2 regions of the Arthrobacter sp. DMZ02-1R genome follow, and region 2 is predicted to be linked to the other one. Evidence: riboswitches for the same ligand, from Rfam matches in the RefSeq annotation. Region 2 holds a riboswitch; the other holds the start of a gene.
The links. A riboswitch is a leader RNA that binds a small molecule or an ion and turns the genes downstream of it on or off. The one in region 2 is predicted to bind cyclic di-AMP.
Positions count from the first base shown of each region.

Region 1: another riboswitch for cyclic di-AMP. It lies ahead of AC3ANQ_RS18210 (NlpC/P60 family protein); the one in region 2 lies ahead of AC3ANQ_RS01135 (hypothetical protein).

Region 1 covers NZ_CM173230.1:3,834,001-3,837,224, reverse strand. The annotation lists gene AC3ANQ_RS18220 (iron-dependent transcriptional repressor DtxR) at 1-407, shown strand, start outside; cyclic di-AMP (ydaO/yuaA leader) riboswitch at 533-744, shown strand; gene AC3ANQ_RS18215 (M23 family metallopeptidase) at 747-1,568, shown strand; cyclic di-AMP (ydaO/yuaA leader) riboswitch at 1,714-1,881, shown strand; gene AC3ANQ_RS18210 (NlpC/P60 family protein) at 1,887-2,639, shown strand; gene AC3ANQ_RS18205 (HNH endonuclease) at 2,977-3,224, shown strand, end outside.
Region 2 covers NZ_CM173230.1:246,797-250,020, reverse strand. The annotation lists gene AC3ANQ_RS01145 (TetR/AcrR family transcriptional regulator) at 1-443, opposite strand, end outside; gene AC3ANQ_RS01140 (flavin-containing monooxygenase) at 516-1,592, shown strand; cyclic di-AMP (ydaO/yuaA leader) riboswitch at 1,735-1,885, shown strand; gene AC3ANQ_RS01135 (hypothetical protein) at 1,888-3,042, shown strand; gene AC3ANQ_RS01130 (PucR family transcriptional regulator) at 3,185-3,224, opposite strand, start outside.

The DNA.
Region 1 (3,224 bases), 1.3 Mb from region 2:
TCCATGACGAAGCATGCCGCTGGGAACACGTTATGAGCGAGCGCGTTGAGCGGCGGCTCTATGAGCTCCTGGACCACCCCACGGAATCTCCCTACGGCAACCCCATTCCAGGACTCGAAGCCCTGGGCGGAGTTGCGTCTCACCCCTTTACGGATGGCGTGGTCAACCTTCTTGAAGCGATGAACGAATACTCACCGGACAACCGGGTCATTGTCAGCCGGTTGGCTGAACCGATCCAGGTGGAACCGGAGCTGTTGGTGCAGCTGGACGAAGGCGGAATCCGCCCCGGAGCCAGGGTTTCCCTGGAGCGTGTGGGGGAGTACATCTCCGTTCGCGTGCCCAATATCGACGGTGCCTTGGAGCTGCCGCCTGAGGTGGCCTCGCACGTGTTTGTCACGGTCTCATAGCGCTTTCGGCAAAGCGATCGGCAAAGATAACGGAATTATTACTGCGGGGGTTAATCCCCTATAGTTTACTACTGGCGCCGATACCAAAGCGTTACCTGATCCGAAGCCGAGTTCTGCCAGCGGATCAGGTGGATTAGTCCATTCACTGGCAGAAGCGGGGGAACCACCAGCGGCGGTCGAAAGACAGCCTTGGGGTGAAGTCCGCAGCGGATGTGCAACAAAGCGCAGGGCCTTTCCGGGGATCCCTCTGTGCTTCGCGCCCTCCACGCGGACCGGGTCCATGCACTCTCTGACCCGAATCCGACAGCTAACTTCGCAGGCTTGCCAGAGAGGAACACTTTGACCACGCAGAACACCAGGGGCCGCAGACGCGCGTCCGGTCCTACTGCTGAGCTGCGGACCATGCAGGTCGTTGCGCACGATCGGCCCCGCGATCCGCATCGCGAAGTGCGCCGGCGCAAGGGCCCCTTGCGGCAAATAGCCGATTTCGCCGCCGCGAGCGGTGCGGGACAGAAGGCCGGTGTGGCCCTCGCCGCCACGGGCCTCATCCTGACGGTGGCCATGCCGGGTACCGGCGCATTGACGGCCGCCGCGGAATCGAACCAGGCTTCCGCGGCTTCGGCGGGGACGCAGGCCGAGATTCCCGCTGCGGCCAATGCCACCATCGACTTCAGCCGAGCTGCCGTTTCCACTACGGCGGATCCTGATAGCAAACTCAAGCAGCTCCTGAGCGCGCAGTCGGTCGGCAGCATCAAGACGTCGTCCTCGAAGGGCACGCTGGGGGCTCCGCTGGACACCCTCACCACGGCCTCGCCGTTCGGCTACCGCGTGAACCCCATTACGGGAGGCCTAGGGGAGTTCCACCGTGGCCAGGACTTCGTGGCCCAGTGCGGCACCCAGGTACATGCGGCTGCGGCCGGCAAGGTCACGTTTGCGGGCTGGCACCCGTATGGCGGTGGAAACCGAATTGTGGTGGACCACGGCAACGGCCTGGAGACCACGTACAACCACTTGTCCTCGTTCAGCGTCCAGGTGGGCCAAACAGTCAACCGCGGCGACGTCGTCGCTTTGAGCGGCACCACTGGCGCCTCCACCGGCTGCCACCTCCATTTTGAAGTCATGGTCAACGGCGACGTCGTTGATCCCCTGGGCTGGCTGTAGCCAATCCGATGGACGTCTCTCGCATGCTTGTCACGCTCCGTGACCTGAATGTGACATTCAGCCAAAACTCCTGTAGCGTCTAACTCGCATCAACTTTTAGAGAGTTGATGCACTCGGGTGGATTGCCTAGCTCTGCCACTGCCTGAGGTTCCGTTCGCAAAACATCGTCTGGCAGAGGCGGGGGACCCACTTTTGGTCATCTTCATCGATGGCCTTGGGGTTAAGTCGCATTTGTTTCCTACCGGAAGCATTGCGGCCGGATGACTCCCATCCGAATCCGACAGCTTACCTCGCGGGCATAGGGAGAGGCCTCTTAACGTGTCTTCACGCACTACTCTTGCGCGCCACCGCGCCGCGGTCACCAAGACCAACTCGCTTGCCGTCATCGCTAAGACCGTCGGCAGCAACGCCGGTGGTGTAGGCCGTCAGGCAGCAGTTATCGCCGCTGCGTCCGGTCTGGTTCTCACTAGCGGTATCGCGGCCAACGCTGCCGAAACCAATGTCCCCCGCGAGTCCACTGCGACCTCCACCCTGGAAGTCCAGTCCATCGCCCAAGCCAGTATTGCGGCCGACTCCTCCGTCGCCATCAAGTACGAACGTCCGGCTGTTTCCACGGCGGCTGCTCCGGTTGTCGAAGCTCCGGTTGCCGTCCAGGAAGCTGTTGCCGCTCCCAAGGCCGCTACGGGCGCCGGAACGCTCTCTGTTTCCGCCGCTGTATCCCCCGCCGCGAAGGTTGCCAGCGGCAAGGGCGCAGCAATTGCGGCCGCAGCTTACGCGCAGCTTGGCGTTGCCCAGGACTGCACCGCCCTCGTTTCGAACTCCCTGGCCGCTGTTGGCATCAACTTCCACGGTTGGCCGGCAGACTACATGTCCCTCGGCCGCACGGTCAGTGCTGCTGAAGCACAGCCGGGTGACCTCGTTTACTACCAGAATGGCGGCATGGGCAAGGCCCACATCGCTGTTTACGTCGGTAACGGCATGGCCGTCCACGGCGGTTGGAACGGTGGCACCACTGCTTTGTACAGCGTGAACATCGGCTCCGGTCCGGTCTACATCCACGTTGGTGGCTAAATAGCTTCTGCTAAACAGTTTCACAAGAACATCCCCGCTGGTCCGCCCGCGGGGATGTTCTGTTTTAACCAGCATGTGCCACAACTTGTGACCACCGTCTGCTGAGGACGATTCCGTGCCCGCGGCAGCGTCAACAGCCGTTGCCCCCGGACAGTTGAAGGTTCCCGCCACGTGTCCGGTACATGAACTTTGCCCGACACAGTGCCGGATCCCACCCACGGATTCGTTGATCCGGCCTCCGCGTGTTTACTCTTGTGATGTCGATCCACAGCCCGTACATGCAGAGGGCAGCCGGCCCTCGCGCCCCTGACGGGTGCGGCCGTGAAGAGGTACGTGCATGCGCACACTCGTTCTGAATGCTGGATATGAACCGCTGGCGGTAGTAACCTTCCGCCGGGCGCTGGTCCTTGTGCTCACCGGAAAAGCGAGCGTAGTGGCAGAAGGCGACGAGCCTGTCGTCGGGCCACAGGAGATTCTCGGACGTCCCTCCGTGATTCTGCTCAATCGCTACATCCGGCCGAGGTACAACGCGATCACGGCGGTCACACGCCGCGGCGTCTTGCGCCGCGACGGTCACCGTTGCGC
Region 2 (3,224 bases):
GCCGCTTCGGCGTAGTTCCGTAGCCGGAGCTCTGCCCGGTCCCTCAGCACTTTGGCCGCTTCAGCGTCGACGGCGGATGCCTGCCTCATGACGCTGAACAATTCGCTGCTCCGTGGGTGCACTTCGGAGAACCAGTCAGCCAACAATTCAATGACCGCGCCTGCGTCGACGGCTGCGGCTGTCCGCTCGCGCATGGTTTCCGGAACGGAGCGGGGCGCCTCCGGACCGGCAGCCGTAGCGTCGACCACGGCCGAGAGTAGCGCCGCCTTGTTGCCCACCGAGTTGTAAATGGTCTGGATAGCCACGCCAGCCTGCTCGGCAACTGCCCCGATAGTGGTGGCCACGTATCCCCTGCTCAGAAACAGTTCCTTGGCGGCCTCGACCACCGCAGCTTTGGTGGCGACAGCTTGAGCCACCCGCCTGTCGTTATGCCGAATCTCCACGAAAAAAAGAATAGCATTCCAATGACTAGAATGCTATTCTAGTCAAGCTGGCACACCTCAGGAGGCTTCGCGATGGACATGAACGTTGAGCAAGTAGACACCGCGGTTATCGGCGCCGGACAGGCCGGGCTCGCCACCGGATTCCATCTGAAGAAACAAGGGCAAGACTTCCTCATCCTGGATTCACATGCCCGCACAGGCGATGTGTGGCGGAACCGCTGGGATTCCTTGCGGCTCTTCACCCCTGCGCAGCACGACTCCCTGCCCGGCCTGCCCTTCCCCGCCAACCGGGGCACCTTTCCCAGCAAAGACGCCATGGCCGAATACCTCGAGGCGTACGCCGGTAACTGGAACCTCCCGGTGCGTCATGGCGTCCAGGTGACCGGAATCGAGCGCGACGACGGGCGATACCGAGTCCAGTCAAGCTCCGGACCGATCCTGGCCAAGAACGTGGTTGTTGCAACAGGCCCGAATGCCCGCCCAAGGATTCCAGCCTTCGCAGAGGCCTTGGACCCGGGCATTCACCAACTGCACGGCGCGGGGTACGCCAACCCGGACTCGGTTCCGCCCGGAGATGTCCTGGTGGTCGGCTCCGGCACATCCGGCGTCGAAATTGCCCTGGAGCTCGCATCCAGCCACCGCACCTACGTCGCCGGAACTCCCCCGTTCCACGTTCCGGGTCCTGTGACGCGATACGCCGGGGGGCTTTGGTGGCTCTTCATCCACAACGTGATGAACCGATCCACTCCTATCGGCCGCAAAGTTGCGGTCGGCTTCACCAAGCACGGCGCGCCGCTGATCCGGGCGTCCACGAAAGAGCTCGACGCCGCGGGAGTCACCCGCCTGCCACGCCTGACGGGCACCCGTGGGGGCCAGCCGCTCCTGGACGATGGCCAAACACTCCCTGTCTCCACCGTGATCTGGGCTACCGGCTATCAACCGCACTTTGCCTGGATCCAAGGACTTCCGGCGGACGAGGACGGCTGGCCGCTTACCTGCCGGGGAGCCGTGGAGCAACTGCCGGGGCTGTTCTTCGTGGGCATGCCATTCCAATACGGACTGACCTCGGGCCTCGTGGGTGGGGTCGGCCGGGACGCCGAACACGTCGCCGGACTCATCGCCGGGCAGGCTGGAGCGTCGCGGGACTAGATCGCTGGGCGAAAATCCCAGCGGAATACCGGTCGCCCGGCCCGTTATCTAAATGTGACATTTCTGGCCGGCTGTTGTACGGTCGAGGGGCGACCCAATCCCCAGCTGGGTCGCTTCCGGGCTGACGCCGAGCTCTGCCGCAACCCGGATTCCGCTAGATTAGCGGCAGAGACGGGGGACCCAGAGTCTCCGGGCCTACTTCTCCACAGGTCCTTGGGGTGAAGCCGCCATGCGCGGCCGGACGGCCTCGTCCGAACCCGACAGCTAACCTCGGAGGCGTTGAGAGGCAATCACCATGTCCCCAACCATGGATCAGCCTCGCCGTGCCCAAGTGGCGCGCGAGCGCACCAAACCGACCGGACGCCGTCGGGCCCAAGACAGCGGACCGTTCGTCCCTGAACCGGCTTCCGAAATTTCGACGCCGGCACCCACCACCCCGACGAACCCGACGACGACGCCCACCACGCGAGCGGCCGCCCGCGCGGCCGAGCGGAAGCGGGCAGCCCAAGCCAGCGAGACCGCGAACCTTCCGGCCGCGGCACCCGCAACGGTGGAACCCGCCACCGCCCCGGAACCAGCCACCGCAGCCATCCCGATAGTGGCAACAACGACGGCGGCCCCCGCCGAACCGGAACCCGCCACCACGGCCATCCCGACCGTTGCACCCCCCGCCGAAACCCAGAAGGCACCCACAACCGCCCTTCCAACGGCTACCCGTGCAGGCTTCGCTCCGGCGTCCTTCGCCGGATCGTCGTTCAACCGCGAACCCCATGCCGTCCTGAAGAAGGCTGCGACCATCCGGACCATGAGCAACCGAATGGCAGTAGTGGCCGGAGCCCTCGGCATCTTGTTGACCGCCGGATCCTTGGGCCATGCCCTTGAGTTGCCCTTCTTCGGCCAGGAAACCCGCGCCAAGGACGCGGACAGCCAAAGCTCCGTACAGCCCGACGTCCCTTCCACTGTGGCGAGCGTCTCCCCCGACGCAACAGCTTCACCCTCGGCAAACGCCCCGGCCGCAAAGGCCGGTCAGACCACGGCGGATCCAGCGCAAGGGCCGCAGCAAGCGCCCGTCGCCGTCAAGCCGTCGAGCGCGGGGGCACCATCAATCTCCATTCGGGTTCCCTCTGTAGTCCCATCAGCGCTGCCCCCAAGCCTTGCTCCGGTGCCGGCCGCTCCCACGCCGGCTCAACCTGCTCCGGTTCCCAGCCCGGCTCCGCCGGTCACGGTCACCCCGACCCCGGCCCCAACCGACCCGTCCTCACCGACCCCCACCGACCCGCCCTCACCGACGCCCACCCCGACCGACCCGTACTCGCACACGCCACCTGGTCAATCGAAGCCGAAGCCGCCAGTGAAGCCGAGCAGCGCACCGACGGCTTCCCCGCAGCCCACCCAACCAGGCGTGGATCTCGGTTCGGTTTTGGACGCTGCAAGCGGGGTCCTGCAGTGAGGATGGGACAGCATCGAACCTCTTCCGTCGTGTGGCACGGGCGGTGCTGCAGGAGCACCCGGACCGCATCAGTCCAACGACGCCCGGACCGCTGGCGCTGCAGCCTTCAGCTGAGGCCGTTCAAGCGGTAACCGGCGCAACCTCAAATCCGCGGGCGCCCCGCCCAGCGGCGCGCTTTGAGC